Regions from separate parts of the Streptomyces sp. NPDC111507 genome, predicted to be linked through region 1. Evidence: riboswitches for the same ligand, from Rfam matches in the RefSeq annotation. Region 1 holds a riboswitch; each other region holds the start of a gene.
What was found. Region 1 has a riboswitch for cobalamin ahead of ACZ7M2_RS00350 (cobalamin biosynthesis protein). Riboswitches for the same ligand answer to the same signal wherever they lie in the genome.
Positions count from the first base shown of each region.

Region 1 (4,726 bases):
CGCCGTGGACGCCGTACTCCGGCATCTTCCGCGGCTCCTCGAAGCCCTCACCCGTCAGCAGCACGGTGTCGGACAGGAACCGGGCCAGCTCGGTGAGGTTGTCCGGACCGCCCTCGACCAGGTAGCGCAGCGCCTCGGCGACGACACCGGCGGGCACCGACGACTCCGCCATCAGTTCGGCGTCGGGTACGGACTCCCCGCCGAGCAGCACGGTGGGGATGCCCGAGGCCTTCAGCTTCCGCAGGCCCTCCTCCCAGGCACGCTTGCCGCCCAGGAGTCGTACGACGGCGATGTCCGCGCCCTCGACGAGGGACGGCAGTTCGCCCTCGACGTCCACCCGGGTGGGGTTGCCGATCCGGTACGGGGCACCGGAGGCACGCGCCGCCAGCAGATCGGTGTCGGCGGTCGACAACAACAACACTGTGCTCATGCGGGCGCTCCCGGTGGAATGAAAGGCAGTCCTTGCGGCGCGCCCGACTCGATGAGCCGCCACAGCGCGTCCGTGTCCGCGTGTTCCTCGATCAGATCGCCGAGCCGGTCGAGCTGCTCCTCGCGCAGCGCCGCGAACGACGTGTCGGCGGCCGGCACGAAACGACGGCCCGCGGCGGCCGCCACCTCGCGCAGGAAGGCGCGCCGGAAGCCGTCCGACTCCAGCGAGCCGTGCCAGTGCGTGCCCCAGACGGCGCCGACCCGGCACCCGTCCAGGAACGGTTCACCGCCCGTCACATCGGCGACGCCGTGATGGATCTCGTAGCCCTCGACGTGCTCGCCGAGCGCTTCCCCGACGGGCCGGGTCAGGGTCTTCTCGCGTGCGAACCGCACGCGGACCGGCAGGAGTCCGAGCCCGTCGACATGACCGGCGCGCGACTCGACCTCGTCCTCGATGTGCTCGCCGAGGACCTGGAATCCGCCGCAGATGCCCAGCACGGGCCGCCCCTCGGCGGCTCTGCGCAGGAGGGCGTCCGCGAGTCCGCGCTCGCGCAGCCACTCCAGCGCCTTCACCGTCCCCCGGGTCCCGGGGACGACGACGAGGTCGGCGTCGGCCAGCTCCTCGGCCCGGTCCACGAACCGCACGACGACACCCGGCTCGGCGGCCAGCGCGTCCAGGTCCGTGAAGTTGGACATCAGCGGGATCGCGCAGACGGCGACGCGCAGTACGTCCTCGCCGACGGGGGAGGTCACCTGGGACTCCCGGACCGCTCCCCGCAACGACACCCGCAGCCCGTCCTCCTCGTCGATGCCGAGGCCGTGCCGGAACGGCAGGACGCCGTACGTACGCCGTCCGGTGAGGCCGTGGAGCATGTCGAGCCCCGGCTCCAGCAGGGAGACGTCCCCCCTGAACTTGTTGACGAGGAACCCGGCGACGAACTCCTGGTCCTCGCGCGACAGCAGCGCGACCGTCCCGAAGAACGAGGCGAACACACCCCCGCGGTCGATGTCGCCGACGACGAGCACGGGCAGCCGCGCATTGCGCGCGATCCCCATGTTCACGATGTCGGTCCGCCGCAGATTGATCTCGGCAGGACTGCCGGCCCCCTCACAGATCACCGCGTCATACGTGCCCCGCAACTCGGCGAGACAGTCCAGCACGGTGGTGAGGAGGGCTTCCTGGCGCCCGCCGTGGTAGCCACGGGCCGTCATCTCACCCACGGGCCTGCCCATGAGGACGACCTGACTGCTCCGGTCGCTGCCCGGCTTGAGCAGCACGGGGTTCATGAGCGCGGTCGGCTCCACCCGGGCGGCCTGTGCCTGCATGGCCTGCGCGCGCCCGATCTCGGCGCCCTCGCGCGTCACGAACGAGTTGAGGGACATGTTCTGTGCCTTGAAGGGCGCGACCTTGACGTCCTGTCGCACCAGCCACCGGCAGATCCCGGCGGTCACGACGCTCTTGCCCGCGTCGGAGGTGGTCCCGGCGACGAGCAGCCCGCCGCTCATGACGTACGCCCCTTCCTGAGAAGCCTCTGTACGAGCAGCCGCCCGCCGGCGCTCACGCCGAGGGCGAGCCAGCCGACACGGCGTGACAGCCGTACGGCCCGCTCGATGTCGTCGACGTGCACGGCGCGCCCGGCGCCGTTGAGTTCGGGCCGGTGCTCGACGCGCCCGCCGTAGGAGAGGGTGCCGCCCAGGCGCACCCCGAGCGCCCCCGCGAACGAGGCCTCCACGGGCCCGGCGTTGGGGCTCGGATGCTTGACGGCGTCGGCGCGCCAGGCTCGCAGGGCCCCTCGTGGACTGTCACCCGCGAGAGCGGCGAGCACGGCGGTGAGACGAGCCCCCGGCCACCCGGCGACGTCGTCGAGCCGAGCCGAGGCCCACCCGTACCGCCGGTACCTGGTCGACCTGTGACCGACCATGGCGTCAAGGGTGTTGACGGCCCGAAAGCCCACGAGCCCCGGGACTCCGGCCACGGCACCCCACACCAGGGCGCCCACCACGGCGTCGGAGGTGTTCTCGGCGACGGACTCCACGACGGCGCGCGCGATGCCGTCGGCGTCGAGGGCCTGGGGATCCCGTCCGCACAGATGCGGCAGCCGCTCCCTGGCGATCTCGATCTCCCCGTCCGCGAGGGCGTCACCGATCGCCCGGGCCTCCCGCCCGAGTGTGGTGCCCCCGACGACGGCCCAGGTGGCGGCGGCCGTCAGCGCGAGGGACGCGGCACGTGAGGGGCGTACGGCGCGGGAAGCGACGGCGGCGAGTCCGGCGGCACCGCCCACACATACGGCGGTGTGCAGGGCGCCCCACCCGCGGTGGTCCCGCCACAGCACCCGCTCCAGGGCGCCCGCGGTCCGCCCGAACAGGGCGACCGGATGCCCCCGGCGGGGATCGCCGAGCAGCAGATCGCCGAGGAGGCCGGCGGCGGCGCCGTACGCGTAGACGCGATCGGCACGCACGGGGTCAGCCGACCGTCAGGTCGGGTGGAACCGTCGCTCGGGGGGCACTTGGGCAGCCGCGCATGGCGTTATGTCCTCACTCAGGGTGTCCACGCCCTGGTTCGACGAGACCGGCGGGGAGAGTTCCTGGCTCCCGGGGAGTTCCTTCCCCGGTCACAGTGGCGGGACCGCGCCGGATTCACACCGGCTTCCTCTTCTGTCGCCGTACTTGGCTCCGGCAGTCCACCACGGGTTGGAAGACCCGTCAACTTGCTGTTGACCTGCGCGGGGAGAGTGTGCGAAGGCCCACATACAGGTGGGGTGCGGGACGGTGATCCGTCCCGCACCCCACGCGAAGTGACGCCCGTTTTGGGTTACTTGCCGACGATCAGGAAGATGCCGTACGCCACCGCCGCGGCGCACGCCGCGAAGCAGACGTACGCGCCGGTGACCGCGAGGGTCGCGGAGCCGCCCTGGGCGGACGCGGACTCGCGCTTGGAGAGTCCGACGATGCCGAGGGTGAAGAGGCCGACGAGGCCGACGGTGGTCACGAGGCTGACTCCGAAGACGGAGCCGAGGGCTGCCCAGTCGATGTGCATGCTGTTCTGTCCTTACACCGTGGCCGGGCGGGTGGGCTCCGCGTCCGGGGACGGGATGGTGGTCTTCAGGTCGCCGGACAGGCCGCCGGTGACGGGGCCCGCGGGCGGCGGGGTGACGGCGGCGACCGCGGCGGTGACGACGCCCGCGGGTTCGGCGTCGACGTCGTCGACGTCGTTGACGTTGTCGACGGTGACCGGCTGGCGGCGGGAGAGCTTCCAGATAGTGCCGGCGCCGGCGACGAGCAGCGCGCCGGTGAGGACGATGCCCCAGGTGCCCTGCTTGGTGAGGAACTCGGCGGAGGCACCGGCCAGACCGGCGGCCGGCAGGGTCAGGCCCCAGGCGACGAACATCCGGGTCGCGGTCGACCAGCGGACCACGCCGCCCTTGCGGCCGAGGCCCGAGCCCATCACGGCGCCGGAGCAGACCTGGGTGGTGGAGAGGGAGAAGCCGATGTGGGAGGAGGCCAGGATGGCCGTCGCGGCGCTGGTCTGGGCGGCGAAGCCCTGCGGCGGCGCGAGGTCCGTGAGGCCCTTGCCCAGGGTGCGGATGATGCGCCAGCCGCCCAGGTAGGTGCCGAGCGCGATGGCCGTACCGGCCGAGACGATGACCCACAGCGGGGGGTTCGAGCCCGGGGCGATGACGCCGCCGGTGACCAGGGCGAGGGTGATGATGCCCATCGTCTTCTGGGCGTCGTTCGTGCCGTGCGCCAGGGAGACCAGGCCGGCGGAGGCGATCTGGCCGGCGCGGTACCCCTTGGCGGTCGCCTTCTCGTCGGCGCGGTTGCCGATCCGGTACGTCAGCCGGGTGGCCAGCGTCGCGGCGAGTCCGGCCACGATGGGCGCGGCGACCGCGGGGATCAGCACCTTGGTGACGACGGTCGAACCGTTCACCGACGACCAGCCGGCCGACATGACCGCGGCGCCGATCAGGCCGCCGAACAGTGCGTGGGAGGAACTGGAGGGCAGACCCAGAAGCCAGGTCAGCAGATTCCAGAGGATGGCGCCGACGAGCGCCGCGAAGATCACCTGGACGCGTATGCCCTCTTCGTTGATGATCCCGCCGGAGATCGTCTTGGCGACCTCCACGGAGAGGAACGCGCCGACGAGGTTCAGCACGGCGGACATGGCCACCGCCGTCTTGGGCTTCAGAGCGCCGGTCGAGATGGTGGTCGCCATCGCGTTGGCAGTGTCGTGGAAACCGTTCGTGAAATCGAACACGAGAGCGGTGACGATCACGATTCCGAGGAGGAGCGTGATGTG
Region 1 is NZ_JBVKBU010000001.1:66,130-70,855, reverse strand. Features, by position in the region: gene cobN (cobaltochelatase subunit CobN) at 1-430, opposite strand, end outside; gene ACZ7M2_RS00355 (cobyric acid synthase) at 427-1,935, opposite strand; gene ACZ7M2_RS00350 (cobalamin biosynthesis protein) at 1,932-2,888, opposite strand; cobalamin riboswitch at 2,990-3,130, opposite strand; gene ACZ7M2_RS00345 (hypothetical protein) at 3,242-3,466, opposite strand; gene ACZ7M2_RS00340 (inorganic phosphate transporter) at 3,479-4,726, opposite strand, start outside.

Region 2 (4,726 bases), on a different contig from region 1:
GGTCGAGCCGGAACGTGCGGTCCTCACCGCTCTCGGGCTCCGCACCGGTTACGTACCACCGGCCCGAGTGGACGACGAGCCCGTACGGGTGCACCGTGCGGGCGCTGTGCCGGCCGTCTGCGGCGGTGTACCGGATCGAGATCGGCCGGCGATGGCGGATCGCGTCGGCGATCGAGAGCAGGACCGCGCTCTGCGGTGCGGCTGTCTCATCGGGCGGAGCGGTGAAGGCGAGGGAGTCGAGCACGGCGTCGAGTCGTCGGGCGAGGCGCTTGGGCAGGACCCGCCGGATCTTGGCCGTGGCCGTCTCCTGGGCGGTGCCCGTGGTCGTCGGCAGCCCGGCTCGGCGACCGGCGATCAGGCCGAGCAGCACGGCCAGCGCTTCGTCGTCGCCGAGCATGAGCGGAGGCATGCGGTGTCCGGGGGCGAGCCGGTACCCGCCGTAGCGGCCGCGCACCGATTCGACGGGCACGTCGAGGTCGACCAGGTGGTCCACGTACCGGCGCACGGTGCGTTCGTCGACGTCTAGCCGCTCGGCGAGTTCGGCGGCTGTCCTGGTGCCGCCCGACTGCAGGAGTTCCAGCAGGGTCAGCACGCGAGCTGTGGGCCTGGGCATGTTCAGAAGTGTGCCCGCAATACCGGGCGGAATGTGTCCGCTATCCCTCCTAGTCTCCGTGCGTACGCATCCCACCGAACGCACTGGAGATCATCGTGAACCTCGTCTCGATCCGCGTCATCACGGGCGATGTCGCACGCCTCGTCGACTTCTACGAGCGCGCGACCGGCACCCGGGCGAGCTGGTCCCACCAGGACTTCGCCGAGCTCAGGACGGCGTCGGCCACTCTCGCGATCGCCGGCGTCCGCACCGTGCCGCTGTTCGCGCCTGACGCCGCCCGTCCGTCCGACAACCGTTCCGTGATCATCGAGTTCCTCGTCGACGACGTGGACGGCGTGTACGAGAACCTGACCGGCTTCGTGGAGGACTTCGTCAACAAGCCCACCACCATGCCTTGGGGGAACCGTTCGCTGCTGTTCCGCGACCCCGACGGCAACCTCGTCAACTTCTTCACCCCCGTCAGCCCTGACGCCGTCAGGAAGTTCGCTTCCTGACCGCGCCGAGGGCGACCACTTCCAACGTCCACGGAACACGCCCCGACGGCAGGGGACTTACGAGACCGCGGAGAACGCGAGAGGCCCCCGGATGGTTCCGGGGGCCTGACTCGTGTGGTGGGTCGTGTCAGCTGGGGACGGCGACCCGTCCGCTCGCGGCGGCCTTCACCGGCTTGGGATTCAGCAACCGCTCGGCCAACTCGCCGAATACCAGGCCGAATCCGCCCCACAGGACGGTCTGGATGGCCAGTGCGGAGAGACGGAACCGCCACAGCAGGGCGGCCGGGAAGTCCTTCGGCACCTCGTTGATGACCGGCAGGAACGCGTACGCCAGACCGATCACGACGGCGAAAGCGGCCACCGCGCCAACGGTGGCGTACCAGGTGCCGATCCTGGGTGCCAGCCGCTTGCCCAGGATGGTGGCGGCGATCGCGAGGAGCACGCTGAGCACCATCATCAGGAAGTACAGGGTGGTCCGCTTGCCGATGGTGTCGGGGTTGCCGACCGACGGCGGGTTGGCCGGGTACTTCAGGAACGGCACGACGTACACGGCCATCAACGCGCAGCCGGACAGCAGCAGTGCGGTCGCCCGCGGGCTGAAGCGGCCGACGCGGCCGAGCGCGAAGGCGAAGGCGAGCGCGGCGATACCGCCGAAGGCGACGCCGTAGACCAGGACGCCGGTGGCGAGACCGGCGGTGGACTGCAGAGAGCGGGAGACGATCTCCATCTCGTGCTCGTGGGAGTGGGCTTCCTCGAAGCTGATCGCGCTGTCGACGTTCGGCTCACCGAGGAAGTAGGCGGCAACCAGGGCGAGCAGGCCGGCACCGAGGCCGGCCAGCATGCCCCGCACGAGCAGATTTCTTACCGTTGCGGAGTTCATGGCAGTGCTGCGGGTCCCCTCGGTCAGTGGCAGGGGAAGCCGAGAAGGTGGCGGGCGTCGTGTACCCACTCGTGGACGTCCGAGCCGGAAACGACGGAGGTGGCGCCCTGTTCGGCACCGACGAAGTACAGCAGGACGAGCATCAGAATGCCGAAGAAGACCGCCCACGGAGCAATCGCCTTGAGCGGCAGCTTCGCGGGAACGACGGGGGTGGTGGTTGTCGGCTGGGCGACGGTCTGCGCCATGGCAGGACCTCCTCGGGAGTTCGCGTCCCATCTCGGTGGTGCACTGGACGACGGCTACGGGTCTGACTCACAAGGGGTTCCAGCGGGCTGGAGCCTCTCGTTCACAGTGGCGCGACCGTGCCGGTTTCCCACCGGCTTCCGTCTTGCCGTCATCGATATCGCACCGACCGTACCGCGTGTCGGGTGCGGGGCCAAGACCGCGCCACCTGGCGTGATCTTCCTCTCGCACCCGGTGGCCGGTCCCCTGCGAACAGGGGGTCAGTGGTGGCGGAACCCAGCTGAGTTCGGGCCCCGGCCTCGCTCTCAGACCGAAGGGGACCGGTCCGCGTCCTGGGACTCGGGCGTGTCCGTCGTACGACCGAGCTTCTGTGCCTCCTCCAGCGTGCGAGCCCCGCGGAGAGGGGAGAACGTGAGCCAGAAGGAGACGACGAGGTAGGAGATCCCGACGGCCCACAGCGCCGTGCCGGGTGACAGGGCGTCGGCCAGGGCACCGCCGACGAGGGCTCCCAAGGGCAGCGTTCCCAGGGCGACAAGGCGGTAACTCGCGGTCACCGCGCCGATCTGGTGCTCCGGCGGAATGGCCTGTCGCAGGCTGACGGCGAACACGTTGAACAGGGCGACACCGAAGCCGTTCACCATCATGGCGACCGACGCGAGCACGGCGACGTACCCGCCGACCTGGCTGACGGCGGGTACGAGCAGCAGACCCACCGCGGCCAGCACCGCACCCAGGGCCAGCACACCGCCGACGGCCCACCGTTGAGTGAGCCGGGTGGCGCAGAGCGAACCGATCAGGGCCCCCACACTGCCGATGCCGGTGATCACGCCCACGACGGTGCCGCTCATGTCGAGATCACGCACGGCAAACACCAGGAAGACGGTCAGAAAGGCCTTCTCGTGCAGGTTCGACAGGCCGGCCTGAACACACAGGTCCCGGATCGGGCGCAAGGACCACGTGTAGCGGAGCCCGGAGCCGATCGCCTTCAGCGCCGACTCACGTGGCTGTTCGGGGGCCTTGACACCCCGCAGCAGCAGACCGCTCACGGCGGCACCGGCGGCGCACGCGGCGGCCACCGTCAGGGTCGGTGACACCCCCAACTGGCCGACGAGGAAGCCGGCCGCGGCGGGACCGGCGAGGGTGCTGACCGAATACGTCGCCTGGTGCAGGCCGTTGGCCGCGGCGATGGAGTTCAGCGGCAGGAGCCTGGGCAGCGTGGACTGGTAGGCGACTTCATAGAAGACGGTGGCGACACCGATCACGGCGGCGGCGACAACAAGTTGGCCGAAGTTCAGCCCGTCGGCCGCCTGGAACGCGGCGAGCACCGCAAGCGCGGCACCCTGGGCGACACTCGCGGTGACGAGGGTGCGGCGCGGCGGATACCGGTCGACCATGACCCCGGCGATCAGCGAGAGCACCACGACGGGGACGAACTGCACCGCCGAGACGAGTCCCACGCCCGTGCCGTCGGCATGGAGGTAGGTGACCGCGATCAAGGGTAGGAGAAAACTGGTCAGCTGTCCGCCGAAATGCGCCGACGTTTCTCCGAGCCAGATGTTGCGGAAGTCTTTGTTGTCCGCGATCAGGATTCGAATATCCTTGTCGAATATGGCCACCGCAACCCCCGGTCAAGTCTTCATGAAAAAAATCACGGCAACGCTAGCATGGCGCACCGTGGTCCGCTAGCGTGCGAGTGGATGTCGCTGTTGCACCCCATTCACGGTAACAGGAGTCGCGGAATGTACGACCATTCAGGACTTACCGCCGAGGAAGTCGAACTGCTCCCGTCCGAGGAAGATGTCCGGCTTTATTCGGAGCGTGGCTGGTATTTGTCCGAGAAGCTGCTCACCGACGCCGAAGTGGACGCCCTGACCGACGCGAGCGAGCGCTACTACGCAGGTCAGCGCGATCGGGAACTTCCGACACGGCCGGACCGGCTGGCCGACTGGACCCCCGCCGACGGAGATGTCCAACGCAACAACGACTACATCCACTACCAAGACGAAACGATGAGGAAAATCCTGAGGAAACCCATCGTCGGGGCGGTGGCCGCCCGCTTGGCGCAGACGCCTGGAATACGTGTCTTCCAGGCCACGCTGATCTACAAGCCACCCATCGCCGAGGAGAAGTCGAACATTGTCTCCTGGCACTTCGACAAGTATTTCTGGCCCACCTGCTCGTCGGACGAAATGCTCACCGCCTTCATTCCGTTCCACGACTGCACCGAGGAGTCGGGCACGATCACCATGGTGAACGGAAGCCATCGCTGGCGGCAGCGGCACGGCGCCGCCCGGCCGGTCGGTGATCCACGGGACGTGGGGCGCGACTATCTCCTGAACGGAGACGCGGAGCGAAACGGCGCCGTGGCCGAGAAGGTTCCGGTGCACATTCCCAAGGGACACATGACCTTCCACCACTGCCTTCTCTACCACGGCAGCGGCGCCAACCGCAGTCCGCGGCCGCGCCGGGCCATCTCGTTCCATCTCCAGGACGGGA
Region 2 is NZ_JBVKBU010000005.1:445,170-449,895, forward strand. Features, by position in the region: gene ACZ7M2_RS23265 (helix-turn-helix transcriptional regulator) at 1-613, opposite strand, end outside; gene ACZ7M2_RS23270 (VOC family protein) at 709-1,107, shown strand; gene ACZ7M2_RS23275 (CbtA family protein) at 1,235-1,987, opposite strand; gene ACZ7M2_RS23280 (CbtB domain-containing protein) at 2,011-2,232, opposite strand; cobalamin riboswitch at 2,268-2,416, opposite strand; gene ACZ7M2_RS23285 (MFS transporter) at 2,536-3,846, opposite strand; gene ACZ7M2_RS23290 (phytanoyl-CoA dioxygenase family protein) at 3,970-4,726, shown strand, end outside.
Region 2: it holds a riboswitch for cobalamin, as region 1 does, so the genes downstream of both, ACZ7M2_RS23280 (CbtB domain-containing protein) here and ACZ7M2_RS00350 (cobalamin biosynthesis protein) in region 1, are expected to answer to the same signal.

Region 3 (4,726 bases), on a different contig from region 1:
CGGCATCCAGGCCGTCCTGGACGTGATGGGCGTGGGCGGCGGCGAGAACACGAACTGGTTCGTGAAGGACCTTCCGCTCCTCATCGCGTTCGGCGTGCTGGCCGCCTACACCTACTCCTCGGGGCTGCGCGCCCCCGCCCTGATCGCGTTCGTGAAGGACACCCTGATCTACATCGTGATCGCGGTGGCCATCATCTACATCCCGATCAAGCTGGGCGGGTTCGACGAGATCTTCAAGGCGGCGAGCGACAAGTACACGGCGGCGGGGGCGGGCGGGCTCGTGCCCGCCGAAGCGGGCCAGTGGACATACGCCACGCTCGCGCTCGGATCGGCGCTCGCGCTGTTCATGTACCCGCACTCGATCACGGCGACGCTCTCCAGCCGCAGCCGTGAGGTGATCCGCCGCAACACCACGATCCTTCCTCTCTACTCCCTGATGCTGGGGCTGCTCGCCCTGCTCGGGTTCATGGCGATCGCGGCCGGGGTCAAGGTCACCAACGGCCAGCTCGCCATCCCCCAGCTCTTCGAGAACATGTTCCCGGACTGGTTCGCGGGGGTGGCCTTCGCGGCGATCGGCATCGGAGCGCTCGTGCCGGCGGCCATCATGTCCATCGCGGCCGCGAACCTCTTCACCCGCAACATCTACAAGGACTTCATCAAGCCGGACGCGACCCCGCAGCAGGAGACCAGGGTCTCCAAGCTGGTGTCGCTGCTTGTGAAGGTGGGCGCGCTGGTCTTCGTCCTGACGATGGACAAGACGGTCGCGATCAACTTCCAGCTCCTGGGCGGCATCTGGATCCTCCAGACCTTCCCGGCGCTGGTCGGTGGCCTGTTCACCCGCTGGTTCCACCGCTGGGCGCTGCTCGGGGGCTGGGCGGTGGGCATGCTGTACGGCACGCTCGCCGCGTACGGGGTCGCCTCGCCGACCCAGAAGCACTTCGGCGGCAGTTCGAAGGAGATCCCGGGCATCGGGGAGATCGGCTACATCGGTCTGACGGCCTTCGTCCTGAACGCCGTGGTCAGCGTCGTCCTCACCTTCGCCCTCCGCGCCTTCAACGCGCCGGACGGCGTCGACGAGACGTCTCCGGAGGACTACACGGCGGATGCGGGTGACGCGGGCGTCGCGACGGAGCTGCCTCCGGCCACGGCGGGTTCCGCCCACTGAGCCCGGGGCTGCGCCCCCGTACCCCCGGTGGGTTCTTCGACTGCGGGTGAGCGGGTGCTTGGCGCGCAGCCGCGGAACCGCATCAACAACCCCCACGGGCCGTCGGACATAAATCCGGCGGCCCGTTCCCGCGCCCTGTTGCACACTCACCGGCATGGACATCCGCATCAGACACGCCCACCCCCACGAATACGACCGCATCGGCGAGATCACCGCACAGGCCTACCTCGGCGACGATCTGCTCGACTTCGGGGAGAGCGACGAGTACCTCGGCGAACTGCGAGACGTGGCGAAACGAGCCACCGCCGCGGAGGTCCTCGTCGCCGTGGACCACGACCACGACCACATCCTCGGCGCCGTGACCTTCGTACCGCGTGGCGGCCCCATGGCCGACATAGCCCGCCCCGGCGAAGCCGAGATCCGTATGCTCGCCGTCGCACGCGAGTCCCGCGGCCGAGGCGCCGGCGAGACCCTCGTCCGCGCCTGCGTCGACCACGCACGCGCCACCGCGGGCTGCGTACGCGTCGTGCTCTCCACCCAGCGCACCATGCACGCCGCCCACCGCATCTACGAACGCCTGGGCTTCACCCGCACCCCCGACCGCGACTGGAACCCGCTCCCGGAGCTCGACGACATCACTCTCCTCACCTACGAGTTGACACTCTGACACCGGCACGACACAACATCTGGTGGTGTCACCGCAGCCCGACACAAGATGTATGCTCATGCTCGCTGTCGTCGCAGGGGAATCCGGTGCAAATCCGGAACTGTCCCGCAACGGTGTACTTGTACGTGTTCGCACACCCGCGCCCACGTACTCGCGTCAGTCCGAGGACCTGCCGACAGCGCGCCCGGCCATCCGGCCCGGGTGCATGACGTCCGGGCCTCGCGGAATGGGCCGGTGGACGCGACGCCGTGTGCGCTCGTGAGCTGCCCTGCCCTCCGCCAGGCCCCGTGCCGAGCGAGGGAGAGCCCCAAGTGACCATCGCGCCAGCCGACCCGGCTTCAGCTACCGCTTTCGCACAGCAGGAGCGGAAGCAGGTCCCGGTGGAGACGGACGGTCCCGGTACCACGCTGCTGCGTACCCTGACCGACCTCACCGCCGACCTCCCCGGCGCCGACCCCGGCCGGGTCGCCGCCGCCACGCTGCGCGGCCGGTCCGCGCACGCGGACGACACGGAGCTGCGCGAACTGGCCACCGAGGCGGCCGCGGGCCTCATCTCCGAGGACCCCGTCTACTCCCGGCTCGCGGCCAGGCTGCTGACGATCAGCATCGCGGCGGAGGCCGCCTCGCAGGGCGTCACGTCCTTCTCCGGGTCGATCGCCGCGGGTCACCGCGAGGGCCTGATCGCCGACCGTACGGCGGAGTTCGTCCGGCTGCACACGGCCCGGCTGGACGCGCTGATCGACACCGACGGCGACGACCGCTTCGGCTACTTCGGCCTGCGCACCCTGCACAGCCGCTATCTGCTCCGGCACCCGATCACCCGCAAGGTCATCGAGACGCCCCAGCACTTCATGCTGCGCGTGGCGTCGGGCCTGGCCGAGGACGACACGAACCGGGCCCTGGACGAGGTCGCGGCGCTCTACGGGCTCATGAGCCGTCTCGACTACCTCCCCTCCTCCCCCACGCTGTTCAACTCCGGTACGCGGCACCCGCAGATGTCGTCCTGCTACCTCCTCGACTCCCCGCTGGACGAGCTGGACTCCCTCTACGACCGCTACCACCAGGTGGCCCGCCTCTCGAAGCACGCGGGCGGCATCGGTCTTTCCTACTCCCGGATCCGTTCGCGCGGTTCGCTGATCCGCGGTACGAACGGGCACTCCAACGGAATCGTCCCGTTCCTCAAGACCCTCGACGCCTCGGTCGCCGCGGTGAACCAGGGCGGCCGGCGCAAGGGCGCGGCCGCGGTCTACCTGGAGACCTGGCACTCCGACATCGAGGAGTTCCTGGAGCTGCGCGACAACACCGGTGAGGACGCCCGCCGTACGCACAACCTGAACCTCGCGCACTGGATCCCGGACGAGTTCATGCGCCGGGTCGACGCCGACGGGCAGTGGTCCCTCTTCTCGCCCTCCGACGTGCCCGAGCTGGTCGACCTGTGGGGCGACGAGTTCGACGCGGCGTACCGCGGGGCGGAGGCGGCCGGCCTCGCCAAGAAGACCATCCCGGCCCGTGACCTCTACGGCCGCATGATGCGCACCCTCGCGCAGACCGGCAACGGCTGGATGACCTTCAAGGACGCCGCCAACCGCACCGCCAACCAGACGGCGGAGCCGGGCCACACCGTCCACTCCTCGAACCTCTGCACCGAGATCCTGGAGGTCACGGACGACGGGGAGACGGCGGTCTGCAACCTCGGCTCGGTCAACCTCGGCGCCTTCGTGGTCGACGGGGACATCGACTGGGAGCGGCTGGACGAGACGGTCCGTACCGCCGTCACCTTCCTCGACCGTGTCGTCGACATCAACTTCTACCCGACCGAGCAGGCCGGCCGGTCGAACGCGAAGTGGCGGCCCGTCGGCCTCGGCGCGATGGGCCTGCAGGACGTCTTCTTCAAGCTGCGCGTCCCCTTCGACTCCCCGCAGGCCAAGGCCCTCTCCACCCGGATCGCCGAGCGAATCATGCTCGCCGCGTACGAGGCCTCGGCCGACCTCGCGGAGCGCAGCGGCCCGCTCCCGGCCTGGGAGAAGACCCGTACGGCCCGTGGCGTCCTGCACCCCGACCACTACGGCGTGGAGCTGACCTGGCCGGAGCGCTGGGCGGCCCTGCGGGAACGTATCGCCGCGGTCGGCATGCGCAACTCCCTCCTCCTCGCCATCGCGCCCACCGCCACCATCGCGTCCATCGCGGGTGTGTACGAGTGCATCGAGCCGCAGGTGTCCAACCTTTTCAAGCGCGAGACGCTCTCCGGTGAGTTCCTCCAGGTCAACTCCTACCTGGTGGACGAGCTGAAGAAGCTCGGCGTGTGGGACGCGCAGACCCGCGAGGCGCTGCGCGAGTCCAACGGTTCGGTGCAGGGCTTCACTTGGGTCCCGCAGGACGTCCGCGACCTGTACCGCACGGCCTGGGAGATCCCGCAGCGCGGCCTGATCGACATGGCCGCCGCCCGCACCCCGTTCCTGGACCAGGCCCAGTCCCTGAACCTCTTCCTGGAGACGCCGACCATCGGCAAGCTCTCCTCGATGTACGCGTACGCCTGGAAGTCGGGCCTGAAGACGACGTACTACCTGCGCTCCCGCCCGGCGACCCGTATCGCCCGTGCCGCCCAGGCGCAGGCCCAGCCCGCGAAGACCATCCCCGTGCAGGCGATCCCCGACGAGGACGCCGTCGCCTGCTCCCTTGAGAACCCCGAGTCCTGCGAGGCCTGCCAGTAATGAGCTCTACCGAAAAGAACCTGCTCGACCCGGGCTTCGAACTCACGCTCCGCCCCATGCGCTACCCGGACTTCTACGAGCGCTACCGGGACGCCATCAAGAACACCTGGACCGTGGAGGAGGTCGACCTCCACTCGGACGTGGCCGACCTCGCGAAGCTCTCGCAGGGTGAGCAGCACATGA
Region 3 is NZ_JBVKBU010000002.1:205,482-210,207, forward strand. Features, by position in the region: gene mctP (monocarboxylate uptake permease MctP) at 1-1,165, shown strand, start outside; gene ACZ7M2_RS08440 (GNAT family N-acetyltransferase) at 1,320-1,832, shown strand; cobalamin riboswitch at 1,885-2,023, shown strand; gene ACZ7M2_RS08445 (ribonucleoside-diphosphate reductase subunit alpha) at 2,144-4,543, shown strand; gene ACZ7M2_RS08450 (ribonucleotide-diphosphate reductase subunit beta) at 4,543-4,726, shown strand, end outside.
Region 3: it holds a riboswitch for cobalamin, as region 1 does, so the genes downstream of both, ACZ7M2_RS08445 (ribonucleoside-diphosphate reductase subunit alpha) here and ACZ7M2_RS00350 (cobalamin biosynthesis protein) in region 1, are expected to answer to the same signal.